One region of the Kitasatospora sp. NPDC097605 genome, then DNA from elsewhere that is predicted to be linked to it. Evidence: riboswitches for the same ligand, from Rfam matches in the RefSeq annotation. Region 1 holds a riboswitch; each other region holds the start of a gene.
The links. A riboswitch is a leader RNA that binds a small molecule or an ion and turns the genes downstream of it on or off. The one in region 1 is predicted to bind cyclic di-AMP.
Positions count from the first base shown of each region.

Region 2: linked by a shared signal. The riboswitch ahead of ABTX81_RS20870 (M23 family metallopeptidase) and the one ahead of ABTX81_RS08935 (transglycosylase family protein) in region 1 are both predicted to bind cyclic di-AMP.
Region 3: linked by a shared signal. The riboswitch ahead of ABTX81_RS29485 (LysM peptidoglycan-binding domain-containing protein) and the one ahead of ABTX81_RS08935 (transglycosylase family protein) in region 1 are both predicted to bind cyclic di-AMP.
Region 4: linked by a shared signal. The riboswitch ahead of ABTX81_RS25215 (C40 family peptidase) and the one ahead of ABTX81_RS08935 (transglycosylase family protein) in region 1 are both predicted to bind cyclic di-AMP.

Region 1 is NZ_JBEOSF010000006.1:10,311-17,632, reverse strand. It holds gene ABTX81_RS08950 (glycoside hydrolase family 13 protein) at 51-1,757, shown strand; gene ABTX81_RS08945 (LacI family DNA-binding transcriptional regulator) at 1,783-2,802, shown strand; gene ABTX81_RS08940 (hypothetical protein) at 2,861-3,061, opposite strand; gene ABTX81_RS08935 (transglycosylase family protein) at 3,220-4,566, opposite strand; cyclic di-AMP (ydaO/yuaA leader) riboswitch at 4,553-4,681, opposite strand; gene ABTX81_RS08930 (hypothetical protein) at 5,207-6,124, opposite strand; gene ABTX81_RS08925 (DUF397 domain-containing protein) at 6,638-6,901, shown strand; gene ABTX81_RS08920 (ATP-binding protein) at 7,232-7,322, opposite strand, start outside.
Region 2 is NZ_JBEOSF010000017.1:147,797-155,118, forward strand. It holds gene ABTX81_RS20840 (ATP-binding protein) at 1-99, opposite strand, end outside; gene ABTX81_RS20845 (SpoIIE family protein phosphatase) at 262-2,598, opposite strand; tRNA gene ABTX81_RS20850 (tRNA-Ile) at 2,787-2,860, shown strand; gene ABTX81_RS20855 (TetR/AcrR family transcriptional regulator) at 2,931-3,500, opposite strand; gene ABTX81_RS20860 (alpha/beta fold hydrolase) at 3,548-4,375, opposite strand; gene ABTX81_RS20865 (YiaA/YiaB family inner membrane protein) at 4,493-4,783, opposite strand; cyclic di-AMP (ydaO/yuaA leader) riboswitch at 5,029-5,187, shown strand; gene ABTX81_RS20870 (M23 family metallopeptidase) at 5,200-6,063, shown strand; gene ABTX81_RS20875 (hypothetical protein) at 6,123-7,010, opposite strand; gene ABTX81_RS20880 (GNAT family N-acetyltransferase) at 7,054-7,322, shown strand, end outside.
Region 3 is NZ_JBEOSF010000034.1:7,962-15,283, reverse strand. It holds gene ABTX81_RS29515 (sensor histidine kinase) at 1-338, shown strand, start outside; gene ABTX81_RS29510 (response regulator) at 346-1,074, shown strand; partial or broken gene ABTX81_RS29505 (phosphatase PAP2 family protein) at 1,222-1,869, opposite strand; gene ABTX81_RS29500 (nucleoside triphosphate pyrophosphohydrolase) at 2,048-3,085, shown strand; gene ABTX81_RS29495 (SDR family NAD(P)-dependent oxidoreductase) at 3,102-3,527, opposite strand; gene ABTX81_RS29490 (cytochrome P450 family protein) at 3,736-5,043, shown strand; cyclic di-AMP (ydaO/yuaA leader) riboswitch at 5,259-5,402, shown strand; gene ABTX81_RS29485 (LysM peptidoglycan-binding domain-containing protein) at 5,408-6,340, shown strand; gene eno (phosphopyruvate hydratase) at 6,583-7,322, shown strand, end outside.
Region 4 is NZ_JBEOSF010000024.1:34,869-42,190, forward strand. It holds gene ABTX81_RS25200 (glycosyltransferase 87 family protein) at 1-224, shown strand, start outside; gene ABTX81_RS25205 (hypothetical protein) at 237-1,292, opposite strand; gene ABTX81_RS25210 (C40 family peptidase) at 1,433-2,497, opposite strand; gene ABTX81_RS25215 (C40 family peptidase) at 2,749-3,942, opposite strand; cyclic di-AMP (ydaO/yuaA leader) riboswitch at 3,953-4,105, opposite strand; gene ABTX81_RS25220 (C40 family peptidase) at 4,453-5,496, opposite strand; gene ABTX81_RS25225 (NYN domain-containing protein) at 5,707-7,263, opposite strand.

The sequences.
Region 1 (7,322 bases):
GCCGACGTCCCGACCGCTCCGCCCGCCACACTCCCCAAGGGATACCGTCCATGACCCAGAACCTGGCCGACACCTCCCGGCCCGCCGCCGACGCCACCGCTCACGAGGCCGGTGCCGCCGCGGACAGAGGCTGGTGGCGGGACGCGGTCATCTACCAGGTGTACCCGCGCAGCTTCGCCGACTCCAACGGCGACGGCATGGGCGACCTGCCCGGCATCCGCAGCCGCCTGCCCTACCTGCGCGACCTCGGCGTGGACGCCGTCTGGCTCTCGCCGTTCTACGCCTCCCCGCAGGCCGACGCCGGCTACGACGTCGCCGACTACCGGGCCGTCGACCCGATGTTCGGCACCCTGCTGGACGCCGACGCGCTGATCCGCGACGCCCACCAGCTGGGCCTGCGGATCATCGTGGACCTCGTCCCCAACCACTCCTCCGACCAGCACGAGTGGTTCAAGCGCGCCCTGCGCGAAGGGCCCGGCTCCCCGCTGCGCGACCGCTACCACTTCCGCCCCGGCAAGGGCGGGAACGGCGAACTGCCGCCCAACGACTGGGAGTCCATCTTCGGCGGTCCGGCCTGGACCCGCACCGAGGACCCGGACGGCACCCCCGGCGACTGGTACCTGCACCTGTTCGCCCCCGAGCAGCCCGACTTCAACTGGGACAACCCGGCCGTCGCCGACGAGTTCCGCTCCATCCTGCGCTTCTGGCTGGACATGGGCGTCGACGGCTTCCGCATCGACGTCGCCCACGGCCTGGTCAAGGCCCCCGGCCTGCCCGACCTCGGCGGCGCCGACCAGCTCAAGCTGCTCGGCAACGACGTCATGCCCTTCTTCGACCAGGACGGCGTGCACGAGATCTACCGCAGCTGGCGGAAGATCCTCGACGAGTACCCGGGACAGCGGATCGGCGTCGCCGAGGCCTGGACCCCCACCGTCCAGCGCACCGCCAACTACGTGCGGCCCGACGAACTCCACCAGGCGTTCAACTTCCAGTACCTCGGCACCTCCTGGGACGCCGCCGAACTGCGCGCCGTGATCGACCTCTCGCTCGACTCGATGCGCCCCGTCGACGCCCCCACCACCTGGGTGCTCTCCAACCACGACGTCACCCGGCACGCCACCCGGTTCGCCAACCCGCCCGGCCTCGGCACCCAGATCCGCACCCCCGGCGACCGCGAACTCGGCCTGCGCCGCGCCCGCGCCGCCACCCTGCTGATGCTCGCGCTGCCCGGCTCCGCCTACGTCTACCAGGGCGAGGAGCTCGGCCTGCCGGACGTCACCGACCTGCCCGACGAGGTCCGCCAGGACCCGTCGTTCTTCCGCCAGGCCGGCCAGGACGGCTACCGCGACGGCTGCCGCGTCCCGATCCCGTGGTCCGGCACCGAGGCTCCGTACGGCTTCGGCCCGACCGCCGGCGGACCCTCCTGGCTGCCCCAGCCCGCCGAGTGGGCCGCCCTCAGCGTCGAGGCGCAGACCGGCGACCCGACCTCCACCCTGGAGCTCTACCGCTCGGCGCTGGCCGTCCGCAAGGCCCGGCCCGAACTCGGCGCCGGCACCGACGTCGAATGGCTGGACGGCCCCGAGGGCACCCTGCTGTTCCGCCGCGGCTCCTTCGTCTGCACCGTCAACACCACCGGCGCCCCGGTGCGGATACCGGCGCCCGGCCGGCTGCTGCTCACCTCCGCCGGCGCCGACCCGGTGGTGGCGGACGGCGAGGCGGTGCTCGCCGCGGACAGCACCGACTGGTGGGCGGTCTGACGTGGTTGCAATAGGCTCTGGAACCGTGACTACGGCGCGACTATCAGACATCGCGGCGCAGGCGGGGGTCAGCGAAGCCACCGTCTCCCGCGTACTCAACGGCAAGGCGAACGTCTCGGCCACCACCCGGCAGACCGTGCTGGCGGCCCTGGACGTGCTCGGCTACGAGCGGCCGACCCGGCTGCGCCAGCGCAGCGCCGGGCTGATCGGGCTGATCACCCCGGAGTTGAGCAACCCGATCTTCCCGGCCCTGGCCCAGGTGATCGAGCAGGTGCTGAGCCGGCACGGCTTCACACCGGTGCTCTGCACCCAGACGCCGGGCGGCTCGACCGAGGACGAACTGGTCGAGATGCTGGTCGACCGGGGCGTGGCGGGCATCGTCTTCGTCTCCGGCCTGCACGCCGACTCCACCGCCGACCACGACCGGTACGCCCGGCTGGCCGGGCGCGGGGTGCCGTTCGTGCTGATCAACGGCTACAGCGAGCGGATCGACGCGCCGTTCATCTCGCCGGACGACCGCGCCGCGATGTGGATGGCCGTCCAGCACCTGGCCGAACTCGGCCACGAGCGGATCGGCCTGGCCGTCGGACAGCGGCGGTACGTGCCGGTGCTGCGCAAGATCGAGGGCTTCACCGCCGCCATGCGGGAGGTGCTCGGGCTCTCCGCCGAGGAGGCCGGGGGGCTCGTCCACCACACGCTGTTCAGCGTGGAGGGCGGGCACGCGGCGGCCGGGGCACTGCTCGACAAGGGCTGTACGGCGATCGTCTGCGGCAGCGACATGATGGCGCTCGGCGCGATCCGGGCGGTCCGTCAGCGGGGCCTGTCGGTGCCGCAGGACGTCTCGGTGGTCGGCTTCGACGACTCGCCGCTGATCGCCTTCACCGAGCCGCCGCTGACCACGGTCCGCCAGCCGGTGGAGGCGATGGCCACCGCCGCGGTGGACGCGCTGCTGGAGGAGGTCGGCGGGAACGCCGCGCAGCGCGGGGAGTTCATGTTCCAGCCGGAGCTGGTGATGCGCGGCTCGACCGGGGCCCGCGCGCGCTGAGGGGGGACCACGGAGGGCCCGGGAGCGATCCGCTCCCGGGCCCCTTCGGCGTGCCCGCTCAGCCCTCCTGCGCGGCCGGGCGCTCCTGGCCGACCCGGTGGCCGTCGGCGGCGTCGCCGGTGCGGGTCTCGGTGCGCCGGCCCCGCTCCAGGTAGTCGCGGAGGATCAGTTCGACGGCGTCCTGCGGGCTCTTGGTGCCGGAGAGCATCATCACGTCGATCGCGAGGTTGGCGTCGAGCGAGACGGTGACCTGGGCCATGGGTGACTCCTTCTCGGGTGCAGAGCAGCAGCATGCCCGGCGTCACCCCGGTTTGACCATGGCCGCCCGGCGACCGGGCACGATCCGGCGCGCCCGGGCACGCCACCGCCCCCGGGGGGAGCGACCGGACTCTCCCCGGGGGCGGCGGTGTGACGGGATCAGACCCGGCCGGCGAAGTCCGGGGCCCAGTTGGCGATCGTCTGCTGGCGCACGCCCGAGCTCGGGTTGGCGGCCTCGATGTACTTGCCGTCGCCGATGTAGAGCGCGACGTGGTAGACGCCGGAGTCCTTGCCGTTGTTGGACCAGAACAGCAGGTCGCCCGGCTTGAGGGCGTCCAGCGAGACGTGGGTGGACGCGGCGGCCTGGTCGGCGGCGACGCGCGGGACGGAGACGCCCGCGGCGCGCAGCGCGGCCTGGGTCAGGCCGGAGCAGTCCCAGCCGCCGTTGCCGGTGCCGCCGTAGACGTAGGCCTGGCCGACCTTCGACTGGGCGAAGGCGACGGCGGCGGCCATGCTGCCGGTGGCGGTCTGGGCCGGGGCCTGGGTCTCGGCCTGCGCGGCGGGCTTGCTCGTCGGCTTGGCGGCGGGCGCCTGGCTCTGGGTCTGGCTCTGGGTCTGCGTGGCCGGGGCCTGGGTCTGGGGCTGGGTCTGGGTCTGGGTCTGGGTCTGGGTCTTGCCGCCCTGGGAGCGGTTGAACCAGTCGAAGCCCTGCTCGCCGCCGCGCTCGCCCAGGGTCAGGTGCTGGCCCGGGTAGATGGTGTGCGGGCCGTCGGCCAGGGTGGCGCGGTTCAGCTCGTACAGCCGCTGCCAGCCGCCCTGGACCTGGTGCTCGTCGGCGATGCTGGACAGCCAGTCGCCGGCGACCACGGTGTAGTCCTCGGCGGCCTGCTGACCGGTCTGCTGGCCGGTCTGCTGACGCCACTGCTGGCCGCCCTGGCGCTGCGCGGCGGCGGGGGCGGGGGTGGTGGCGGCCGGGGCCTGGGTCCGCGGCTCGGCGGCGGGCTTGGCGGCCGGCTGCTGCGCGGCGGGCTTCTCGGCCGGCTTGGCGGCCGGGGCCGGAGTCTGGGCGGCGGGCTCGGCGGCGGCGGAGGTGTCCACCGCGGCCGGGGTGCCGCCCTTGGTCAGACCGGCCTGGACCGAGCAGACCGGCCAGGCGCCGGGGCCCTGGACGGCCAGGACCTTCTCGGCGGTCGCGATCTGCTGGTCCTTGGTGGCGAGGTCGGCGCGCGCGGCGAACGCGGTGCCGCCGAACGCGGACCAGGTGGAGTTGGTGAACTGGAGGCCGCCGTAGAAGCCGTTGCCGGTGTTGATGCTCCAGTTGCCGCCGCTCTCGCACTGGGCGACCTTGTCCCAGGTGGCGACGGAGGCGGCCGAGGCGGTGCCGGCGGTGAGGCAGGGGATGGTGAGGCCGATGCCCGCGACGCCGAGGGCGGCGATCGCGCGACGGGTACGGCCGGACAGTCGGGTGCCGTTGGTGGGCAGCATGAAGACGCGGTCCTCTCCCACGCCTGCGAGGTGAGCTGTCGGATTCGGGCTGGAGTTGCCCGGCCGCGCTGTGGGCGCGGCTTCACCCCTAGCCCGGGGCCGGCCCGTGAGGACCGGTCCTGGGCGAACTACCTGTGGTTCCCCCGCTCCTGCCGTGGTGCATTGCGCTGCCAGCGCGCCCGACGGCAGGACTCGGCGTCGCGGACGTGCTGGGTCCGTGTGGCCACGAACGGGGAGCACGTTAAGCAGAGGCGAGTTCAAACCGCAAACATGTGTGACGCTCGTCACGGTTGACGAAAACCCGGTCGGGCGGCCGTCCTTCATGATCGGAAATGACCGGTTTCCCGCAACACCGTTCGCGGTCAACGCACCTGCCTGTGCCTCAGGACGCCGGCACCGCGCCCGCGCGCCGCGGCCGTCCCGGGAAAGGGACGCGCACCGGCGGGCGCCGAGGAGGCGTCGGACGGCCTCCGTCCGGCCACCGGCCGCGCGGAGCACATCACCGGGCAAAGCACCGCAGAGCGGACATCACGCCCCCGGGTACCGCCGGAGGGGGCGTCACCGCCGCCGCCGGCGCGCTCGATCCGCCCGCACGGGGCCCTGGGGCACGGAGAAGGGCCCGGAACGGTGCGTCCGTTCCGGGCCCTTCGCGCGGGGGGTGCTACTGGGCGGCGTGCCGTCCGACGGCGCGGGGGCCGTCCTCCTCGGCGGCGCCGGCCCCGTCGGCCCCGGGGTCGACGGCCGGCAGCGCGGCCAGGTAGGTGGAGGCGACCAGCTGGCCGACCGCCTGGTAGGCGCCCAGCGGCGCGGCCGACGGGCAGCCGGACTCCTCGGCGGCCGTGGCGAGCAGTTCGGCGTCCGCCTCCGGGCCGATCACCAGCGGGGCCAGCGCCGGGTTCTGGGCGCCCATCTCCTTGAGGTGGGCGACGGCGTCGGCGACCGAGCCGGGCACGTCCAGCGCGGCGGCCACGACCGGCACGGCGAGCCGGGCGGCCAGCAGCATGCCGGTGATGCCGGCGGCGTCGGCCGCGGCCTGCCCGCCGACGGTGGTGAGCACCACGCCGTCGGCGGCGGTCGCGATGGCGAACAGCCGGGCCCGGTCGGCGCGGGCCAGTCCGGCCTCGGAGAGGCGGACGTGGACGGCCTCGGCGAGCAGCGGGTGCGGGCCCAGCGCGTCGGTGACGAAGGCGCCGTACTCGGCGGCCAGCGCGTGCAGTCCGGGGAGGAAGTCGTGCGGGCCGGGCACCAGCGGCACCACGACCGGCGCGGGCAGGCCGGCCCCGGCCGCCTCGGCCAGCAGCTCGGCGACGGTGCGCTCGTCGCCCGTCTCGCCGTCGGCGTCACCGGAGGGCAGGTAGCCGGCGGCGGTCCGGACGCCGTTCTGCTCGCTGCGGACGATGGACAGCAGCTCCTCGACGACGGGCCGGGAGTCGGGCCCGGCGGCCGTGGGGACGGCGAGCAGCAGGGCCGGGGAACCGGCCGGGATCTCGGGGCGCTCGGGACGGCGGTGGCGCCCCCGCGCACGGGAGCCTGGAGTGCGGACGGGCAGTGGCGCGCCCGGGATGGCTGCGGTGCTCATGGCGGAGATCGTAGGACATCGGTCCACCCGGTCCGCAGTCGGCTACCGAGCAGCCGGGACGGCCACTGCGAAAATCGGACATAACCGGCCCCCGGGCGGCAGTTCTCCCGGTACCCCCTCAGATGCGCGGGAACGGGAACCGCGTTGCCGCCTCCGCGCGTGAGATGTCTCACAGCGCCCGGGCGACCTGACGGAGGGTCACGAAAGGACGACTCCCGGCGTTCGAAGATCAACACTCGGCGGGTGGTCGCCTACGGGCGGTTATCGGAGGCTTGCCGATTCAGTCGCCTTTGTCCGTTTACGTACCGTCAGCAGGGGGCCCGGTGAAGAGTTCCGGTTCGGTGTCGAAAAGGCCGTGCACCTGCAACGTCCCGTGCTGATGCACGTGCACTGGAGCTATCATCACGTCAAGTGAGGCGTTGTGCCGGGCCGGTACGGGGCCGGCCCGTCCGTTCGGCCGAGGCCGGGGCGCCGAGCTGAACGACCCACTCCGGAGCTCTTCGGGAGATTTCTATGCACGACACGCGCGACACGCACGACACGTACGGCCCGTACAACGGGATGGCCGCCACCGACCTCGAGGGTGTGGTCTGGCAGAAGAGCCTGCACAGCAACTCCCAGGGGAACTGCGTCGAGTTCGCCGCCCTCCCGGGGGGCGAGGTGGCGATGCGCAACTCGCGGTTCCCGGACGGGCCGGCCCTCATCTACACCCGGGCCGAGATCGCCGCACTGCTCCTGGGGGCCAAGGACGGGGAGTTCGACCACCTGGCGGTCTGACCGGCCGTCGGCTTCACCATCGGGGGGCCGTCGTGGGTGCTGACACCACGACGGCCTTTGTCTTTGTCCGGATGTCCGCCCGGCCGCGGCCCGGGGTCCCCGCGCCAGGGCGCGCCCGAAACGTCACGGCTCGCGCGTGGGCCGCCGCCGTACCGGGCCGCCGTCACACGGACCGGAAGGGGGGCCGCCACCGCCGGGGGCTGCCGGTGCCCGCTGCCCGAGGGCCGCCGGTCGCCACTACCGGGGTGTCGTTCGCCGTGCTGTGGTGGTTCCGTGGGGACGTTCCGCCGGACGCGGAGCCGCCCGGGTACCCGCCGACCTGAGCGCCGATCAGGCCGAGCGCCGGTGCCGTCCGCCGAACTCGGCCACCGGGGCGGGTGTCGGCCGCTGGGCCTCCTCCGCCTCGAACAGGGCCCAGACG
Region 2 (7,322 bases), on a different contig from region 1:
CCGGCGGCGCTGGGTGGCGGCGACCGCGCGGTAGCGGGCGGCGGCCACGAGGGCGAGGACGGCGAGCACGCCTGTTGCCGTTGCGCACCACTGAGTCATCGTCACGCGGCGAATTCTAGGGTGATGATCCTACGAAGGTGTGAACGGATCCCGCCAAGTGACCGGATCTCGTCGATATCCTGTCAATACCGCGTCAATCCGCCCTGCTTCGGACCCGATCGGACGGTCCGTGGACTCCCGATCGGTGTCCCAGCAGCCCCGCTAGTGCACAGCCGACAACCGGTGCAACAGCAGTAACGCCACATCGTCCGGACGCGAACGCCGTTCGGTGACGTTCAGGGTGAGCAGATCGGCCAGTCGTTCCAGCGCCGGACCGGGCTCCACCCGCACCGGACCGGCGTTGCGCGCCCACAGCTCCAGCCCGCCGAGCATCCGCTGCACCGACTCGTCGTAGTCCTCCCCGCGGTCCTCCACCAGGCCGTCGGTGTAGACGAGCAGCGTCTCGCCGGGCGGCAGGTGCTCCACCACCAGCGGGTACGGCCGGTCCGGGGCGACGCCCAGCGGCGGGCCGCCGGGCAGGTCCAGCTCCACCGCCCGGGCGTCCTCGGTGACCCGGACCGGGGCCGGGTGCCCGGCGCGGGCGGCCCGCAGCGTGCCGTCGGCCGGGTCGAGGGTCAGATAGAGGCAGGTGGCGAACAGTTCGGTGTCCAGCTCGGCGAGCAGCCGGCTGGTCCGGGCCAGCGTGGCGGCCGGGTCGTGCCCGTCGGTGGCGTACGCGCGCAGACCGCTGCGCAGCTGGCCCATCACCGCGGTGGCCTCGGCGTTGTGGCCCTGGACGTCGCCGATCACCAGGCCGATCCGGCCGTCCGGCAGCCGCAGCAGGTCGTACCAGTCGCCGCCGATCTGCATGCCCTCGGTGCTCGGCAGGTAGCGGGCGGCGCTGGCGATCCCGGGCAGCCGGGGCAGGGTGCGCGGCAGCATCGCGCGCTGCAGCTCGGTGGCCCGGTGGTGGTGGGTGTCGTAGAGGCGGGCCCGTTCCAGGGACTGCGCCAGGATGCCGGCGAAGGCGGAGTAGAGGGTGCGGTCCTCGCGGCTGAAGACCCGCTCGGTGGCGAAGGTGATCAGGCAGGAGCCGACCTGCCGCCCGGAGGCGACCAGCGGCAGCACCGCCCAGGCGGCCGGGGCGAGCGGGCCGCCGGCGTCGGCGGCCCGCGGCCGTCCGCGCCCCCGTCCGCGCCGGGCCGGTTCGCTGAACAGCGGGGTCGACCGGGCCAGCGCGCGCTGCATCACGCCCTCGGACAGATCGGCCAGCCGGGTCAGCTCGGTGCGCCGCGGCCCGCCGTAGACGGTGTGCGCGACGGGCAGCAGCCGGCCCTCGTCGACCAGGTCCAGCACGATGCTGGCCGCTCCGAAGGCGGGCCGGGCGACATCGGTCACCGCCGTGGTGACGTCCCGGACGGTGACCGCCCGGGACAGCGTCCGGGTGAGTGCCAGCAGCAGCGCCGAGCGGGCCCCGGCGGCGGACGTCCCGTCGGTGTTCCCCCCGGCCGTCCCGTTCACCTTCCCGTCGACCTTCCCGTTGGCTCTCCCGGACCTCCGGAGGGCGCGGCCGGTGACCGGGTGCTCGTCGGGGGTGCGGCCGTGGTCGAGGTCGGCGATCAGCCCGGAGATCCGGACCGGCCGGCGGTGCACGTCCAGCATCACCTCGCCGGTCTCCTCGATCCGGACCACCCCGCCGCCCCGGCGCGGCACCCGGTAGCGGAGCCGGTACGGGCCGCCGGTGGCGAGCGCCTCGGCGAGCGCGGCCTGGACGTCCGGCAGGTCCTCGGGGTGGACGACGAGGTCGAGGTCGGGCGCGGGGGCCGGGCCGCCGTCCTGCGGCGCGGGCCGGCCGACCAGCCGCAGCGCCTGGGCGTCCCAGTGGGTCTCGCCGGTGACCAGGTCGCGCTCGAAGGCGCCGTGCCCGGAGGCGCGGACGGCGAGCGAGAGCAGCGGGTGGGCGGTGCCGGCGGCCGGGTCGCCGCAGGGGCCGGGCCCGGGGCGCACCCCGTTCGGCGCGGCGGCTCCGGGGCGCGGGGCGAGCGGCGCTCCGGCGTGCTCCAGCAGGTACGCCAGCCGGTGCGCGCAGGCGTCCGCGAGGGTCTCCAGCACGTCGAGGTCGCGCCGCGGGACGATCCCCCGGTGGGCGAGCGCCAGGGCGAGCACCCCGACCGGCCGCTCGTCGACGAGCATCGGCAGGGTGACGATGGCGACCATCCCGGTGCCCATCCCGGCGTTCCGGTTGGGGTAGTCGACGCTGGTGCGCTCGGGGCTCAGCAGATAGGGGCGGCGCAGCTTCAGCGCCATCGCGGCGGGCAGCTCACTGGCCGGGTCGACCACGCTGTAGCGCTCGTGGGCCCAGTCGGGCAGGCCGTGGGAGGCGGAGAGCCGGAGCAGGCCGCCGGGGTCCAGCAGGTAGAGCGCCGAGCCCTCGCCGGTGATCCAGCCCGGGCCCTCGGCGAGCACGGTGGCGAGCAGTTCGGCGGCGCTGGCGCAGCCGAGCAATAAGCGGACGCAGCGCATGGCACTGCGCGCGGTGGGGCTGCTGCGCGGGTCCACGGGACGGCCGGCCTCTCCGGTTCCTTATGGGGCAGTTAATTCTTAATACCTTATTTCTTAAGCGGGTGAGGCGTGGGGCGAACGGCGGGTCCCGGGGCCCCCGGTTTCCCCGGTGTGCGAGCGGCCCCGCCGGGTCCGGTACCCTTCTCCGTACGACGTCCCGCCGCGCAGGCGGGGTCGTGCGGTACGGGGCTATAGCTCAGACGGTTAGAGCGCTTCCCTGATAAGGAAGAGGCCACAGGTTCAAGTCCTGTTAGCCCCACACCACCGCGAAGGGCCCGGAGCGTCGCTCCGGGCCCTTCGGCGTTCTCCGCTCCCGCCGCTTCCGCCGCTCAGGGGCGGGGCCAGCCGCGCAGTCCGGCGGTCAGCACGGTGATCATGCGCTCCTGGGTCTCGCCGAGGTCCTCGGCGAGCTGGAAGGCGCCGCCGGTCGACAGCGCGGCGAAGCCGTGGGCCAGCGAGCGGAAGGTCCGGGCGGCGTGGATCGCCTCGGACCCCTCCAGCCCGTACTCGCGCAGCACCGCGACGATCACCCCGACCAGCCGGGCGGCCGCCGCGGCCAGGTCGGCGTCCGGCTGCGGCGCCTGCGGCAGGGCGCCGTAACGGTGCGGGTGCTCGGTGGCGTACGCGTGGTACGCCCGCAGCACGGCGGCCACCGCCGCGTCCCCGCCCCGGCCGAGCGCCGCCTCGGCGAGCCGGTCGGCCAGCTCCCCGGTCACCCGGACGGCCACCAGCCGGCGCAGTTCGGCCAGGCCGCCGCTGACGTGCTTGTACAGCGAGGGGGTGGCGACCCCGGCGCGGGCGGCCACGGCGGCCAGGGTGAGGGCCTCGGGGCCCTGCTCGTCGATGAGGGCGAGGGCGTGGCCGACGACCTGCTCGGGGGTCAGTCCGACTCGGGGCACTGCGGTTCTCCTGGGTCCGGGGGTGGGGGTGGGGGTGGTGCCGGTGCTCAGGCCAGGTCGGCGAGGAAGGCCAGCAGGGCGTCGGCGGTGGCCCGGGGGTGGTCGGCCATCGGGTAGTGGCCGGCCCCCTCGATCATGACCTTGCGGGCGTTCAGCGCGGCGGCCTGCCGGTCGGCGACCAGCTCCGGCTTCCCGAAGTCGGGGTCCTTCGAGCCCATCACGACCAGCGCCGGGCAGCGCACCGCGGCCGTCCAGCCGGTGGGCGCCGAGTCGCCGCGCACATAGCCGCGGGTGGCGGTCTTCCGGCCCGGGACGCGCATCGCGGCGACCAGCCCGGCCACGTACTCCTCGTGGTCGGCCGGCTTGGGGCCGGGGTAGGCCATCCTCCGGTGGTAGAGGCCCCAGAACGCGGGCGAGTGCACCAGCAGCGCGCCCATCGCGCCGAGCGCCAGGCGCTGCAGCGCGCCCGGCGGCACGTTCTCGACGAAGGCGTCCAGCAGGACGATGCCGGCGACCCGGCCGGGGGCGTCCCCGGCGGCCCGCACGACGCTGGCGCCGGTGTACGAGTTGCCCGCCAGCACGGCCCGGTCGATGCCCAGGTGGTCCAGCAGGGCGAGGACGTCACCGGCGATCGCGGCGGGGGAGTAGTCGTCCCAGACGACCGAGGACTCGCCGAAGCCGCGCAGGTCCATGGTGATCACCCGGCGGCCGGCGGCGGTCAGCAGCGGGCGCAGGTGCCGGTAGGCCGCCCGGCTGTCCAGCATCCCGGGGAGCAGCACCACCGGGGCGCCCTCGCCGTGCCCGGTGTCGTCGAACGCGATCCGGCCGCCGGGCAGGTCGAGGTGGCGGGTGACGGGAGCAAGGGTGCCGTTCATGGGGAGCCTCCTGGGCGGGATCGCGGCCGAGCGCCGATAGCCATAAAGCTAAGGCTAATAGCCTTAGCCGTCAAGCTATCGACGCTGAATGCGACCGGCCCCGCCGGCGGAGGCCGGTCAGACTCCCTCCACCTTGAACGGGTCGTGCTCGGTCAGCAGCTTGTCCAGCCGCGCCTGGTCGACCCGGGTCACCAGCTCGGTGGTCTCCTGCCGGTCCCGGACCACCTTGGAGAGGGTGAACGTCGAGGTGATCGTGTAGAGCAGGCCGAGGGCGAGGAACGCCCGGGTCCACGGCTCCACCGGGAGGAAGGCGATCCCGGCGCCGAGGGCGGTGCCGGAGAGGGCGAAGGACAGCACGGCCTGGATGTGGTACGCGGCCGTGGTGCGGGACTGCATCGGTGCGCTCATGGCGCCAGGATGGCCGCGCCCGGCCCGGCCGCACATGAGTAGGGGTACTCAAGTGAGGGGCCGTTCGTTGACGTCCCGACACGTTCGGTAGTGTCAGTTGTCATCAAACGTCCCAAATCGCCCATCGGGTTGCGTGGTGCCCGATCCGGATCCCGCCGTCAGCAACGGATGGCTTGGAATCGGGGGGCTCTCGGATTAACGTTTGATAACGCAGCGCGGTCCGCAACGCCGTACCCAGACGGCACCGTGCGCCGTCGCCTAATCCCGCCGGCCGGCCTCCGGGCAGGCCAGGGAGCCGGGGAACCACGTTCCTTGGGGTGAATCGGCCGGGCCCAGGCCCAGCCGTAGGAGACCTTCCTGCTCCGAACCCGTCAGCTAACCCGGTAGGCGCGAAGGAAGGAAAGGAGCGCGCCTCCGTGGCGTCGACGCACACCCCGGCACATCCGTCCGGCTCCGGCACCCAGCTGCTGGACCACCCGGGCCCGTTCACCGGGCAGGGCCCGTTCGCCGGCCCGGCCGACGAGACCGCCCCGCCGGCCGCCGAGACCAGCCGGCACCGGATGCCCCGTCAGGGCCGCGGCACCGCTCCGCTGCTCGGCGTCACCGCCGTGGCGGCCACCCTGGGCGCCACCGGCTTCGCCTCCGCCACCCCGGCCGCCGCGCCCGCCGTCGAGGTGCCCGACGAGCTGCCGGTCGCGCTCTCCGCCGACCCCGGCCTGGCCCTCGCCGCCCGCATCCAGCAGCAGGCCGACAGCCAGCGCACCGCGGCCGAGGAGACCGCCCGCGTCCAGGCCGCCCAGGAGGCCGAGGCCAAGCGCGCCGCCCAGATCGCCCAGCAGGAGCAGGCCAAGCGCGCCGCCGAGGAGGCCGAGAAGGCCAAGCTCGCCGCGATCAAGCTGCCGGTGCGCGACTACCGGCTCTCCGCCCACTACGGCCAGAGCGCCCGCTACTGGGCCCACCTGCACACCGGCCTGGACTTCGCCGCCGACCAGGGCGAGCCCGTCTACGCGGTCGGCCAGGGCACCATCACCTCGGCCGGCTGGGCCGGCGCCTACGGCTACCGGATCGTCGAGACCCTGCCCGACGGCACCGAGATCTGGTACTGCCACCTCTCCTCGATCATCAAGGGCTCCGGCAAGGTCGTCCCCGGCCAGCAGATCGGCAAGGTCGGCGCGACCGGCAACGTCACCGGCGCCCACCTGCACGTCGAGGTCCGCCCCGGCGGCGGCGCCCCCGTCGACCCGGAGAGCTGGTTCGAGCAGCGCGGCGTCACCCCCTGACGCCTCCCGTCCCACGACGAGGGGCCCCGGCCGACCGGCCGGGGCCCCTCGCGCATCTCCTAGGCCTCGTCCCCGGCCGGCTCCAGCCCCGCCAGGTAGGCGTCGATCTCCGCCTGCCCCGGCTCCGGCGCCAGCTCCGGGAACTCCTCCACCAGCAGCCGCGGCAGCCCCGGCACCGTCCACCCGCCGGCCAGCTCCAGCGCCGCCCGCTCCGCGGCCTCCTCGAACGCCCCGAAGTCCCCGGCCAGCTCGTCCGGCATCGGGCGGCCCAGCGCCGTCAGCTCCGCCAGGTTCCGGTAGCTGCGCTCCATCAGCCCCTGCTCCAGCAGCCGCCGCGCGCCGTCGGTGGCCATCCCGACCGCCAGCGTCCGGGCCCCGCCCTCCCAGCCCCCGTCATCCACCGGGTCCAGCACGCCGTCCGCCTCCAGCGCCGTGCACGCCGCCGCCCGCTCCTGCGCCGGCAGCTCCCGGAACCCCGCCAGCCAGGCCCGCACCGCCGCCTCGTCACCGGTGTCCACCCCGGCCGCGCGCAGCAGCAGGGTGTACAGCCGGGGCCAGGTCACCAGGTCCGCCCGGCGCAGCAGCCCGGCCGCCACCTCGCCCTGCCACTCGGCCTCGGCGTGCAGCCGCTCCTGCCGCTTGGCGTTCAGCCGCTTCGCCGCCCGCTGGTGGTCGACCAGCAGCCGCACCGCCGCGCCGTACGCCAGCGGGTCCTGCCCCGGCTCCGGCTGGACGTACAGGTACAGGCGCTCGTACAGCAGGTGCTCCACCGCGGCGGAGGTCAGTTCGGGCCAGCCGTCGTGCATCCTGCCGCCGCCCAGCTCCAGCAGCGCCAGCACCGCCCGCAGCGGGGCCCCGGCGACCGGCTCGCGGCCCTCCGCCTCCGCCCAGGCGAGCAGTTCGGCGGCCTTGGTGCGCGGGGCGAGCCGCAGGTCTTCGTCTTCCATAACCACGAACCGTAACCGCTGGTCGGGGGTAGGGTCGGGAGCCATGGTTCCCGTCCGACTCACCGGGCCCCGGCTGGCCGTCCGCGAGTTCCACCTCACCCCCGAGGACGTGGACGCGCTGCACGCGGTGTTCGGCGACCCGGAGGCCACCCGCTACCTCCCCTTCGCACCGCGCGACCACGAGACCTGCGCCGACCAGGTCGCCCAGTTCGTGGAGGAGGCGGAGAAGGAGGAGCGGACGGTCTACCGGCTGGCCGTCACCCGGCTCGCCGACGCCGACGACCCGGCCTACGCCGTCCCGATCGGCAACGC
Region 3 (7,322 bases), on a different contig from region 1:
TGGTGGCGGTGGTGCTGGCGCCGCTGTCCGTCGCCCTGGTCCTGACCGCGGTGCTGCGGGGCTGGACGATCCAGGCGGCCGGCCGCTCCGTCCTCGACCCCGCCGACTACGCGTCGCTGAAGGTCGGTCAGGACCGGGCCACCGTGCAGCGATTTCTGCCGGAACACCGGTTTCCGTACCATCCGTCCGTGGGCAATTCACCGCCCGGCGGAGAGGGAGTGACGTGCGAGTACTACGCGATGACGGCCGAGGCGTTCACCAACGACCGGTCCGGGGACGCGTACCGGCTCTGCTTCCGGGACGACGTGCTGATCTCCCTGGACGCCCTGATCCAGTGAGCGCCCGATGACCGGCGTCGGGCCGCAGCACGGCACCCGCACGCCGATCCGGGTGGTGATCGCGGACGACGAGCCGATGGTGCGGGCGGGGGTGCGCGCCGTGCTCGCCACCGACCCGGGGATCGAGATCGTCGCCGAGACCGGGGACGGGCGGGAGGCGGTGGACCTGGTCCGGCGCCACCGCCCGGACGTCGCCGTGCTGGACATCCGGATGCCCGGCACGGACGGCATCGCCGCCGCCGCCGAGATCCGGCGGGGCGCCGTGACCACCCGGACCGGGGCGGCGACTGGGATCGTCATGCTGACCACCTTCGGTGAGGACGACTACATCCTGCGCGCCCTCGGCGGGGGCGCCAACGGGTTCCTGATCAAGTCCGGCGAGCCGGAGGAGCTGATCGCCGGGGTCCGGTCGGTGGCGGACGGCGCGGCCTACCTCTCACCCCGGGTGGCCGCCCGGGTGGTGGCCCATCTCGCCGCCACCGGGGCCGGCGGTCCGGCCGACCGCCGGGCCGCCGCCCAGCAGCGGGTGGCCGGGCTGACCGCCCGTGAACGGGACGTGCTGGCGCTGGTCGCCGCGGGGCTGTCCAACGGCCAGATCGCCCGCCGGATCGGGGTGGTGGAGGGCACCGTGAAGGCGCACGTCAGCAACGTCCTGGCGCGGCTGGGGGTGGCCAACCGGGCGGCCGCCGCCGTGCTCGCCCATGAGGCCGGCCTGGTGGCGGGCCCGTCGGCCTGACCCCGGTGCGGGCACCCCGACGGGCGCCGCGACGCGAGCCGCGACCGGCACGGGCAGCGGACGGAGCAGCAGCGGGCCGACCAGCCGCACCCCGCCCAGCGCGCCGACCGCCGCCGTCGCGGACGGCAGCAGCGCGACGACCACCGCCGCCGTGACCGTCCCGCCGAGGACCGCCCCGGCGAGCACGTCGTGCGGGTAGTGCACCCCGGCCGCGACCCGCAGCCCGGCCGTCCCCAGGCCGACGGGTATGGCCGCCCACGAGGCCCAGGCCTCCCACGCCGCCCGGCGCGGCCGCAGCAGCACCAGCCCGGTGGCCAGCGCGACGGCCAGCGTCGCGTGGTTGCTGGGGAACGACCAGTCGCCCGGCGGCGGGCAGTCGGCGAGCGCGGTGGCCGGCAGGGCGGGCAGGGCCCGGCAGGGCCGCTCCTCGTCGAGCACGAGCTTCAGCAGCTCGCTCGCCCCGTACGCGAGCACCGTGCCGAGGCCGGTGAGCGCGACGCCCGCGACTGTCTCGACGGCCCGCCGCCCGCGCGCCGTCCACCAGCGCAGCACCAGCAGCAGGCCCAGTACCAGCAGCCCGGCCTCAGTGGCGGGCTCCAGCAGGGCGGCGAGCCGGGACGGGGCGTCGGCGACGGCGTCGGCCACCCGGCGGTAGCCGGCGGCGGACCAGCCGGTGGCCACCAGGACCGGCCCGTCCCCGCCCGCGCGCCCCGGTGCCAGCCACCCGACCGCGCCGGTTCCCGCCCCCAGCAGCACCACCGCGAGGGCCGTTCGGTTCCTGAGCGTGTTCGTCATGCCACGGAAGGTAGGCCTCGGGGCCGGCGGTCCACCCGACCCGAAAGACAGGGGCCGACCTGGACGATCGTCAGGGTTGACGCCCGTGCCCGGGCTGTGCCGGACGCCTCGGGCGCGGCCCGCCCCCGCCCCGGAATCCGGGGGCGGGGACGCGGACCGGACGGGTAGGTTCGGGGGTGTGACGACGAATACCCCGGCCGCGAAGCTGATCCTCCTCATCACCACCCACCGGGTGGCCCCCGGCCTGCTGTCCTGGCCCGCCTGGGAGGCGCTGCGCTCGGCCGGCCGGGTGCTCGCCGCCGACCCCGCCCACCCGCAGCTGCCCGCCGTGGCGCAGGCCGGAGTCGAGGTCCGGATCGTGGCGCCCGGTTCCGCCCCCGCGCTGGCCCGGCTGCTGACCGAGGCCCCGGCCGGCCTGCCCGCCGACGCCGGCCCGACGGTCTGGCTGGGCAGCCCGGACGGTGACCCCGGGCTGACCGACGCGCTGGCCCGCCTCGCGGTCGAGCACGCCGGCGAGGTACCGGAGATCGAGGTGCTCCCCGGCTCCTACGACCTGCCGGGCGCGCGGCTGCTGGACCTGGTCTCGGTGATGGACCGGCTCCGCTCGCCGGGCGGCTGCCCGTGGGACGCCGAGCAGACCCACGCCAGCCTGGTGAAGTACCTGGTCGAGGAGGCCTACGAGCTGGTCGAGGCGATCGAGGAGGGCGACCGCGACATGCTCCGCGAGGAGCTGGGCGACGTGCTGCTCCAGGTCTTCTTCCACTCCCGGATCGCCGAGGAGCACCCCACCGGCGCCTTCTCGATCGACGACGTCGCGGGCGACATCGTGGACAAGCTGATGTACCGCCACCCGCATGTGTTCGGCGACGCCGAGGCGAGCGGCGCGGCGGAGGTGGAGGCCAGCTGGGAGGCGCTCAAGGCGGCCGAGAAGTCGGAGCGCGAGTCGGTGCTGGACGGCGTGCCGGCCGGGCTGCCCTCGCTCGCGTACGCGGCGAAGCTGGTGTCGCGGGTGCGCCGGGCGGGCTTCACCGGTGTGCCCGACGAGCCGTACGAGCTGCCCGCCGAGCTCACCGCGGAGTCGGCGGGCCGGCTGCTGCTCGCGGTGGCGCAGCGCGCGCACGACGCCGGGGTCGACGTGGACGCCGCGCTGCGGTCCGCGGCCCGCGGCTACCGGGACGCGGTGCGCGCCGCCGAGGGCCTGAAGCCCGCCGAGTAGGCCCGCCGGGCGGATCTCAGACCGCGGCGATGTCCTCCACCGGACGGCGCGGCGCCGGCACGACGACCTCGCCGATCGCCTCGCCGACCAGCGCGACGAGCTCGGCGAGCCGCTCCAGGTCCAGGTGGTCGGGCAGGTCGGCGAGGGAGACGATCCGCTCCCCGTCCGGCCCGGCCACGCAGAACAGGTCGATCGGGCCCAGGTGCTTCTCGGCGGTGTCGACCAGCGCGGCGACGTCACTGGGACGGCGGACGTCGCCGCAGACGCCGACCACCGGGCAGCCCGGCCGGTCGAGCTCGGTGGCGAGGTCCTCGGCGATCCCGACCCGCTGGTCGGCGATCAGCATGCCGGCGGCTCCCGCCGCGGTGAGCCGGCGGGCGAGGTCCGCCCCCGACCCGCCGTCGAGGACGGCGATCACGACGACCGAACCGTTGACCCGCATGGCCTTGCTCCTCCCTGTGGGCGGCTCCGCACCGGCGCCCACGGACATCTTGCGGAGGATCGTAGGCAGGTCCTGACCCTCCGCAACAGGAATTACCCCTCAGGTGACCAGGCTCACGCCTGCCGTGCGGAACGGACGTCGCCCGGGGACCCGCCGCCCGGGCGCACGCCGTGCGGTGGCCGGGACACGCCCGGGATACCGTCGACCCATGCCAGCTCAGCCCGCCTCCCCCCGTCCGCCCCTGTTCACCTGGGAGTTCGCCGCCGATCCGTACCCCGCGTACGCCTGGCTGCGCGAGCACCAGCCGGTGCACCGGACCACCCTGCCGAGCGGGGTGGAGGCGTGGCTGGTCACCCGGTACGCGGACGCCCGGCAGGCGCTCGCGGACGGCCGGCTCTCCAAGAACCCGGTGCACCACAGCGCGCAGGCCCACCGCACCGGCCGGGTCGGCATCCCGGGCGAGCGCCAGGCCGACCTCATGACGCACCTGCTGAACATCGACCCGCCGGACCACACCCGGCTGCGCCGCCTGGTGTCGAAGGCGTTCACGCCGCGCCGGGTGGCCGCCTTCGAGCCGCGGGTGCAGCAGCTGACCGACCGGCTGATCGACGGCTTCGCGGCGCGCGGGTCCGCCGACCTCATCCACGAGTTCGCCTTCCCGCTCCCCATCTACGCGATCTGCGACCTGCTCGGGGTGCCGGCCGAGGACCAGGACGACTTCCGGGACTGGGCCGGGATGATGATCCGCCACGGCGGCGGGCAGCGCGGCGGCGTGGGGCGCGCGGTGAAGCGGATGCGGGCCTATCTGGCGGAGCTGATCCACCGCAAGCGGGCCGACCTCGGCGACGACCTGATCTCGGGGCTGATCCGGGCCGGCGACCACGGCGAGCACCTGACCGAGAACGAGGCCGCGGCGATGGCCTTCATCCTCCTGTTCGCCGGCTTCGAGACGACGGTCAACCTGATCGGCAACGGCGTCTACGCGCTGCTGCGCAACCCGGGCCAGCGCGCCCTGCTCCAGGAGTCCGTCGGGCGCGGCGAGAGCGCGCTGCTGGAGACCGGGATCGAGGAACTGCTGCGCTACGACGGGCCGGTGGAGCTGGCCACCTGGCGGTTCGCGACCAGTCCGCTGACCATCGGCGGGGTGGAGATCCCGGTCGGCGACCCGGTGCTGGTGGTGCTCGCGGCGGCGGACCGGGACCCGGCGCGGTTCGCCGACGAGAACACCCTGGACCTGGCCCGGACGGACAACCCGCACCTGGGGTTCGGGCACGGCATCCACTACTGCATCGGCGCGCCGCTGGCGCGGCTGGAGGGGCGGGCCGCGCTGGCCACCCTGCTGAGCCGGCTGCCGGACCTGCGGCTCGCCGCGGACCCCGGGGAGCTGCGCTGGCGCGGTGGTCTGATCATGCGTGGACTCCGTGAACTTCCGGTGGAATTCACGCCGGAGAAAACGCCTGCCGGGGAGGCTCCGAAGACCGGCGCCGAGGGCAGACGGACCAGCACAACAGGCTGACGGATGCTCGCCGTTCGGCGCTCACCGGGGGTCTGAACCACCCTCAATCCGGACATACCACCTCGGTTGGTAGGCAATCCATCACATGACGTGATGTCCATGTGATATCGACGATATGAGCTTGTGATTGCTCTGAAGATCTGTCTACTCTCCGTGGAGCCCGCCGCTGCGGGCCCCGTGCGCGGAACGCCGAGTCCTGCCCGCCGCGCCCCGGGAAACCGACCAGAACCCTGGGCAGGGGCGGGGGACCCAGGTTTTGCGCCGTCTCCCACGGCTAGGGGTGAAGCCGCCTCCGCGCGGCCGGGCCACCTCCCGGTCCGAACCCGACAGCTCACCTCGCAGGCGTGCGGAGAGGGACCCCTTCATGCTGTTCGTTGGAACCGGTCGTCACCGTCGCCGTACCCAGGCCGAGAAGGCCATCGCCGTCGCCGGTGTCGCCGGCGTCGGACTGGCCATGCCGATCCTGAGCGCCACCGGCGCCTCCGCCGCCCCGGTCTCCACCTGGGACGCGGTCGCCCAGTGCGAGAGCGGCGGCAACTGGAGCATCAACACCGGCAACGGCTTCTACGGCGGCCTCCAGTTCACCTCCAGCACGTGGAAGGCGTACGGCGGCACCGCTTACGCGCCGCAGGCCAACCAGGCCTCCAAGGCCCAGCAGATATCGGTCGCCGAGAAGGTCCTCGCCTCGCAGGGCCCGGGCGCCTGGCCGGTCTGCTCCAAGAAGGCCGGCCTGACCAAGGGCGGCGCCCCGGCGGCGGTCGACACCTCGACGGCCGCCAAGCCGGCCGCCCCGAAGCCGCAGGCCCCGCAGGCCGCCCAGGAGGCCAAGCCGCAGCAGGAGGCCCCGAAGGCCGCGCCGAAGCACGCCGCTCCCAAGCAGCAGGCCCCGCAGGCCCAGCAGCCGACCGCCAAGCCGCAGGCCCAGCAGTACGCGCCGAAGCACGCCGCCCCCAAGCCGGAGGCCCCGCAGGCGCAGCAGCAGTCGCCGGCCTTCTCCGGCAAGGCCGGCTGGGACGCCGGCGCCAAGGTGTTCTGGTACCAGAACAACGGCGCCTGGTACTGGACCAGCCACCAGGACGTCTACCAGCAGTACGCCGGCCAGGCCGCCCAGGCCCCCGCCGCGCAGCAGCAGTCGTCCGGCCAGGGCTACACCGTGCGATCCGGTGACACGCTCGCCAAGATCGCCACCGCCCAGGGCGTCTCCGGCGGCTGGCAGGCGCTGTACGACGGCAACCGCGGCACCGTCGGCGGCGACCCGAACCTGATCGTCCCGGGCCAGGTCCTGACCCTCGGCTGACGGCCGGTCCGACCGTGGTGACGAAGGGGGGCCGATCGGTCCCCCTTCGTCCGCATCCGGACCCCTCCGGTCGGGCAACCAGGTGAACTACCGGTGGGTAGCCGGGCCACACGCTGAGACGGAGCCGAGGCCGACGTGGCCCGGACAGCCCGTGCGGTTAGGCTCTGGTCGTAACGACTCCGCAATCGTCCGGCCGACAGCACCCATCGTCAGCCGAACCTGCTTCCGCTAGGAGATGCCTCGTGCCGTCCATCGATGTCGTCGTCGCCCGTGAGATTCTCGACTCGCGCGGCAACCCCACGGTCGAGGTCGAGGTCGGCCTCGACGACGGCAGCACCGGCCGTGCCGCCGTCCCGTCGGGTGCCTCCACCGGTGCCTTCGAGGCGCTGGAGCTCCGCGACGGTGACAAGAACCGCTACTTCGGCAAGGGCGTGGAGAAGGCCGTCCTGGCCGTCATCGAGCAGATCGGCCCCGAGCTGGTCGGCTACGACGCCACCGAGCAGCGCCTGATCGACCAGGCCATGCTGGACCTGGACGCCACCCCGGACAAGTCCTCGCTCGGCGCCAACGCCATCCTGGGCGTCTCGCTGGCCGTCGCGCACGCCGCCTCCGAGGCCAGCGACCTGCCGCTGTTCCGCTACCTGGGCGGCCCGAACGCGCACGTCCTGCCGGTCCCGATGATGAACATCCTCAACGGCGGCTCGCACGCGGACTCCAACGTCGACATCCAGGAGTTCATGATCGCCCCGATCGGCGCGGAGTCCTTCTCCGAGGCCGTCCGCTGGGGCGTCGAGGTCTACCACACCCTCAAGGGCGTGCTGAAGGAGCGCGGTCTGTCGACCGGCCTGGGCGACGAGGGCGGCTTCGCCCCGAACCTGGACTCCAACCGCGAGGCCCTGGACCTCATCGTCGAGGCCATCCAGAAGGCCGGCTACGTGCCGGGCAAGGACGTCGCGCTGGCCCTGGACGTCGCCTCCTCCGA
Region 4 (7,322 bases), on a different contig from region 1:
GCAACCTGCTGCTGCTGGTCGCCACCGTGCTGTCCTGCGTCCGGCTCTGGCGCTCCACCAGGCGCACCGAGCCGCTGCCGGAGACCGTGGTGCTGGCCCGCCCGGAGCCGGTGCCGGCGGCCGCGTTCTCGGTCCGCCCGGGCATCGCCTACGAGCAGGACCTGCTGGACGGCATCGACCGGCCGCGGACGCCCGGCGAGCGCCGCCAGGGCGCCCGGCCCTGAGGCCCGGCCTCCTCAGGAGGCCAGCGCCCGGACCTCGGCCAGCCAGAGGCGGGTGAACTCGGCCAGGCCCAGGCCGAGCCGGTCGCTGAGCAGACCATCCAGCCAGGCCTGCCGGTCCGCGCCCGGGCCCGCCGCGCCGACCGCCCGGTAGAGGTCCACCAGCCGCTGCGGCCCGTACCGGCGGGCGATCAGGTCGCAGGCCAGCCAGGCCTGCTCGTAGACCTGGGCGAGGCCGTCCCCGCCGGCCGCGAAGGCGGCGTCCTCGGGCAGCGCGGCGGGCAGCCGCCCGGCGGCTACGTCCCGGGCCAGCTCCGGGGCGATCCGGCGGGCCGGGCGGCCCGCGTCGCGGTAGCCGGTCCAGTCGGCGGCGCCCTCGGAGAGCCAGAGCGGCGTCCAGGCGCGGGTGTCGGCCCGGGTCGCCACGTGCACGGCCTCATGGGTGACCACCACCTGCCGGCCGAAGTCGCTGAGGCCCGGGTAGGTCTCCGGGTTGACCAGGATCCGGTCGGCCGGGGCGTTCAGCGGCGCGCCGGGGGCGGCCACCGTGACCGCGGCCATCCCGGACCAGCCGGGCCGCTCCTCCGCCAGCAGCCGGGTGAACTGCTCGCCGGTGGCCGGCAGTTCGAGCAGCAGCCGGCCGGCCCAGGCGGTGCCCCAGAGGGCCTCGACGGCGGCCACCGCACGGTCGCCGACGGCCGCGAGCCCGGCAGGGGCCTCCCCGGCCTCCCCGGCGTCCCCGGCCTCCCCGGCGACCACCCCGAGCACCAGGCAGCGCGCGCCGGCCGCGGCCCGGACGGTGCCGAGGTCCCACAGCGGCGGCGGACCGCCGGCGCCCTCCTCGCGGTCGACCCGCCAGCCGGCGGCGGACCGGGCCAGCGCCAGCCGGCGTGGATGGACCACCGGCCGCCGGTCGTACCCGGTCACCTCGACCGTCAGCTCGGCGGTGGCGGCGCACCGCCCGGCCGGGTCCACCGGGCCGAGCAGCAGGTTCCGGTACCCGGCGCGCAGCGGCAGCCCGGGCGGCCCCGCGGTCAGCGCCCGGGCCCGCCCGTCGAGCAGCGCCAGCACGTCGGCGTGCTCGTCCGAGGCCGCCGCGGCGGACGGCGCCGGGGCGGCGCCGGGCAGCGACAGCTGGGCCAGGCCGCCGGCCGCGAGCAGCAGGGCGGTGCGCCGCGACGGCCCGCGGCCGGTGGCGGGGTCCGGGCGGCTCAGAGCCGGATCACCCCCGAGACGGGCATCGTGGTGACGCTCTCGTAGCGGACCCGGGCGCCCGGGTAGGGGGCGTGTACGATCACCCCGCCGCCGGCGTACATCCCGACGTGGTGCATGTCCCGGTAGAAGATCACCAGGTCTCCCGGCCGCGCTTCGGTGAGGCTGACCCGCTGCCCGGCGTACGCCTGGGCCTGCGAGGTGCGCGGCAGGGTCACTCCGGCCTGCCGCCAGCTCCAGTACATCAGACCGGAGCAGTCGAACGCCTTGGGCCCGGTGGACCCGTAGACGTAGGGCGCGCCGATCATCCGCACCGCGGCGGCCAGCGCGGCGGCCCCGCGTTCGGAGGCGGGCGGGGTGCTGCCGAAGTCCAGCCGGTCGGTGCCCCGGGTGGCCCGCTGCTCCGCGTCGCGGGCGTCCTGGGCGGCGAGCCGGGCCCGCTCGACGGCGCCGAGGCTGTTGAGCAGCCGCTGCGCCTTGGCGAGCCGCTGCTGGATCTGCTGCTTGCTCTCGGCCAGCGCCTTGCGGGTCTGCTCCAGCTCGGCGAGCTTGGCGCCGGCCTCGGCCCGGCGCTGGTCGAGCACCCGCTGACGGCCCACCAGCTCGTGCAGGGTCTCGTTCTGCCGCTCGGCGCTCTGGTCGAGGACGCGGGCCCGGGAGAGGTAGCCCTCCGGGTCGGTGGAGAGCATCAGCTGGACCGTCCTGGTCATCCCGCCGCCGCGGTACTCGGCGCCGGCCACGGTGGCGAGGTCGCCGCGCAGCCGGTTGAGCTCGTCCTGGGCGGAGGCGATCTGCTGCTGCAGCGTGCCGGTCTCGTGCTGGAGCCGCTGCTGGACGTCCTGGGCGGCGTTGAACCGCTCCGAGGCCTGCTCGGCCTCGTCGTAGAGCTGCTCCACCTGCGCCTTGACGTCCTTGCGGTCGGCCTGGCCGTCCGGCGAGCCGGGAGCGGCCCGGGCGCTGCCGCCGGTCGCCACGCCCAGCGCGGTGGTGGCCGCCGCGGTGAGCACCAGCGCCCGGGCGAGCACGTGCGCACCTGACAGCGGGGAACGGCGGTGCACGGCCATGCGACGTCGGCTCCGATCCTGGGCCCGGCCCGCCGCCGCACCGGGGCGGGCGGCTGTCGAAGCGGGCGTCCGGTGGCAGACGTTAGCGAGTCCGGGCAACCGATTCCAAACCCCTGCGAACCCGAATATTCGGACACCGATCGGACATCAGATCGGTTCGCGGACCGAGCGTCCCGGCGCCGCCGGAGAAAGCCGCAGGCCCGGCCTCCCCCGCGGGGAGACCGGGCCTGACGGAGCCTGCCGACCGTCGGTCAGAGGCGCACGATGGTGTTCACCGGCATGTTGGACGCCGCCTCGTAGCGGACCGACGCGCCCGGCTTCGGGGCGTGGATGACCTGGCCGCCGCCGACGTAGATGCCCACGTGGTGGCGGTCGCCGTAGAAGATCACCAGGTCGCCCGGCTGGGCCTTGGAGATGTCCTTGCCGATCTGGGTGCCGGCGGTGGCCTGCGCCTGCGAGGTGCGCGGCAGCGACACGCCGGCCTGGGCGTACGCCCAACCGGTGAGGCCCGAGCAGTCGAAGGAGTTCGGGCCGGTGGCGCCGTACACGTACGGCGCGCCGAGCTTGCTCTCGGCGGCGGCGATCGCGGCGGCGGCGCGCGAGCCGTTGGCGGCGGGCGCGGCCGGCTTGGCGGCCTCGGCGGCCGGGGCCGCGGCGGTCGAGGAGCCCGAGGAACCCGAGGAACCCGACGTGGGCGCGCTCAGGTTGCTGCGGTTGGTGTCGCGCGAGGCGCGCTCGGCGTCGGCCTTCTCCTTGGCGGCCTTGGCGGCCTCGGCCTTGGCGGCGTCCGCCTTCGCCTTGGCCTCGGCGGCGGCCTTCTCCTCGGCCGCGCGGATGGCCTGACGCTCCTGCTCGGTGAGCGTGTTGAGCAGGTCCTGGGCCTTCTGCAGCTTGCCCTGGACGTCCTCCTTGGAGCTCTTCAGCTGCTGGGTGGTGGACTCCAGCTCGGCGAGCTTGGCCTGGGTCTCGGTGCGGTCCTGGTCGAGCCTGCGCTGCTGCTCCTGGAGCTCCTTCAGCGCGCCGGACTGCGTGGAGCCGGCCTGGTTCAGGGCGTCGGCCTGGTTGAGGAAGTTGTCCGGGCTCGCGGAGAGCATCAGCTGGACGGTCTGCGATATGCCGCCCGTGCGGTACTGCTCGCCGGCGATCTCGGCGAGGCCGCCCTGCGCCTCGGTCACCACGGCCTGCTGACGGGCCACCTTGTCCTGCAGCTCGGCGACCTGCTTCTGCAGCTCCTGCTGCTTGGCCTGGGCGCCGTTGTACTTCTCGGTGGCGACCTCGGCCTGCTCGTTGAGCTGGTCGACCTGCTCCTTGACCTGGTCCTTGGTCGGCGCGGGGTCGGCGTGGGCGCCGGACTGCGCGGAGAGGGCGACGGCAGCGGCGGCGACACCGGTCAGGATCGAGACACGGGCGCGGCCGGCGGGCTTGGGACGACGATGGGACGCCACGAAGGCGGACTCCTTCTTCCTCATCCGCCTACCGGGTGAGCTGACGGGTTCGGGCGGAAGCGTGCCCTACGACGCCTCACCGTCCGCTTCCGCGGCCGGCCTGGCGCCGATTCACCCCGGAGGAACGTGGTTCCCCGGCTCCGCTCCACAGCGGACCCCCGACTGCTGGATCCTCACTCGGACGACGGCCCACGGGCCCCGTCCCACTGCTTCGCGAACTCGGCGGCGAACCCCGCCGCCACCCAGGCTGGGTGATCGACTGTGCGTGGTTCGAGGCACGACCCTAGTAACAGATCCGTGATCCGTTCAAATCCTTGTCAGAAAAAAGTCGGAAGAATACCCAAGTTCCTTTGTGAATATGACCGAGCGTGATCAGGTCCCCACGTCGGGCTGATCATTCTCCGTCAGTCCGTCGAACGCCCCGCCGAAACGCCCGGCGCCACCCCCGTGCGGAGGTGGCGCTGATCACAGGGGGCCGTTCGGGCCCCTCGGGCGTGTCGTGTCGGTCCGTCAGACCCGGCGGATCGTGTTGATCTTCATGGCGTCGGCCTTCATCACCTTCACCACGTCACCGGTGCGCGGGGCGTGCACCACCATGCCGTTGCCGATGTACATCCCGACGTGGCTGCGGTCGTCGCGGTAGATGACCAGGTCGCCCGGCTGGGCCTCGGCGAGGGACGGCACCCGGGTGCCGTAGTTGCCCTGGGCCTGCGAGGTGCGCGGCAGCGAGACGCCGGCCTTCCCGTACGCCCAGACCATCAGGCCGGAGCAGTCGAAGGTGCTGGGGCCGACGTCGCCCCAGCCGTAGGGCGAGCCCTGCTTGCTCATCGCGAGCGAGACCGCGGCGCCGGCCTTGCCGCTGGCCTGCGGCAGGCTGCCCAGGTCGGTGCGCTCGGAGCCGCGCGAGGCGCGGTCGGCCTGCTGCTGCTGCGCCTTCAGGGCCGCGCGCTCGGAGGCACTGAGCGAGTTCAGCAGCTCCTGGGCCTCCCGGAGCTTCTTGTTGACCTCGGCCTTGGTCTGGTTCAGGTCCTTGGTGGTGCTGTCCAGCGAGGCCAGCACGGCGGCCGCCTCGGCCTTCTGCTGGTCGAGCCGGCGCTGCTGGTCCTGCAGGCCCTTGAGCGCCTCGGCCTGGCTGGAGCTGGCCTGCTGCACGCTGGAGGCCTTGTCCAGGTAGCCGGACGGGTCGGAGGTCAGCATCAGCTGCACGGACGGGTCGATGCCGCCGGTGCGGTACTGCTCGCCCGCCACCTCGGCCAGCCCGGCCTGAAGCTGGGTCATCTGGTCCTGGCCGCGGGCCACCTGGTCCTGGAGCTGGTCCGCCTGCTTGCGCAGCTGGTCCGCACGCTCCTTGGCGCCGTTGTAGCGCTCGGTGGCCTGCTCGGCCTCCTCCTGCAGCTGGTCGATCTGCGCCTTGACGTCGTCCTTCTTCGGCGCCGGACTGGGCGCCGCGTGGGCGGCGACCTGGGCGGAGAGGGCGACCGCGGTCGCAGCGGCAGCGGTGAGCACGGAGACCCGCGCGCGGCTCGGCTGCTTGGGACGGCGGTGGGAGGCCAAGGGACTTGCTCCTTCTTCCAATGGCCTCACCCGAACGGGTGAGAATCCGGAAAATAGGTTTGACGCCAGACCCTAGTGAAGATCCACGCTTCGCGCCACTCCCCCGATCGCGTGAACCCGAACCGCCCATCTGACTTCACAAAACTCGCACAACACCGCAATCCGGGTGCTGACCAGCCGTCATGCCGGCCTGCCCGCACCGGGAAGCGGCTACGGCCGGGCCAGCCGGTTCAACAGCAGCACCGAGGCGACGGGGCGCGCGCCGGCCTTCCGCACGCCCTCCGCGACCTCCCGGTCGGTGGAGACCACCACCACCGGACGCCCCTGCGGCTCGGCCCGGACCAGCCGGCGGATCAGCTCGTCCGCCGTCTCCCCGGTCCGGCTGAACCGTACCCGCACCCCGCGCGGCGGCGCCATGATCACCGGCACGTCCAGGTCCTGGCCGTCGAACACACAGGTGACCTCCGCCTGGGTGCGCTGCGCCAGCATCGCCAGCCCGCCCAGCAACCGGATCCGCTGCTGCTCCAGCGGCAGCGCCGGATAGCCCGTCTTGGTCACGTTGTAGCCGTCCACCACCAGATGGACCTGCGGGATCGCCAGCAGCTGGTCCAGCAGCGCCGGATCGTCCTCGGCCAGGCCGCGCCGCGCCACGTCGTGCGGCGACGCCGCGCCCGGCACCACCGCCTCCACCAGGTCCGCCGGGCGGATCTGGGAGACCGGCAGCGCCAGCTCCCGCTGCAGCCCCTGCGCCGACTGCAGCACGGTGTCCAGCAGCAGCCGCAGCCGCATGTCCTCGACGCCGCGCCCCTCGCGGGCCGACCGGCGGCCCTGCTCGGCGGCGTTCTCCAGCTCCGTGACCCGGTGCCGCAGCCGGCGCGCCTCGCTCTCCGCCGCGCTCCGCTCGGCCGCCGCCTGCGCCCGGACCGCCTCCAGCTCGGCCGCCACCTTGCGGGTCTCGGCCTGCGCCCGGCGGGTGTCGCTCTCCAGCGACCGCAGCTTGCGGCGCAGCGAGTCCGCCTCCCGGCGGACGTCCTCCGACTCGGCCCGCTGGCGCTCCAGGTCGGAGCGCGCCGTGGAGCGCACCTCGGCCAGCTCGGCCTGGAGCTTCTCCACCAGCCGGGCCGCCTCGGCCGCCGCGCCCTCGGCACCCGCCCGCTCGGCCTCCTCGCCGACCGCGGCCACCAGCCGGCTCCACCCGGCGGAGCGCACCAGATAGGCGGCCGCCGCCACGTCCATCGGGTCGGCGGCGCCCGGCACGGTGCCCGACTCCAGCGCCCTGACCAGGTCCGGCTGCCCCAGCCGCAGCCGCTCCGCTATCCGCGAGCGGAAGGCCGGCTCCGCCTCCAGCGCCGCCGCCAGCGCGGTCGCCGCGTACTTGGCCCGGCGCGCGGGGGTGAACTTGGCGTACTGGCGCAGCGACTGGGGCAGCTCCGCGAGCGGCAGCCCGCCGAGCGCGTCGGAGGCGAGCCCCACCACGCGCCGGCGCACGCCCTCGGGCAGCGGCCGGTCCAGCGTCTCGGCGCCGCCCGCCGCGGCATCGTTCCCGGCGTCCCCGGACCCCCCGGCGTCCCCGAGGCCCCCGGCGTCCCGCGCCGCCCCGTCGACGGCTGCCGCCGGTTCGTCACCGCCGCCGGACTCCTCGCCGGCGGCCGGCTCGGCCGGCGCCGCGGTGCCGAAGGGGGCGGCCCCTGCCGCGTCCGGCGCCTGCGCGTCCACAGCGGGCTGCCGCCCCTGCGGCCCGGCGGGCTCCCTCGCTGCGTCCACCACGTCCTCGGCTCCGATCCTGGTCCAGCGGGGTACGGTCCCCGGCCGCCGCCCCCGTCACA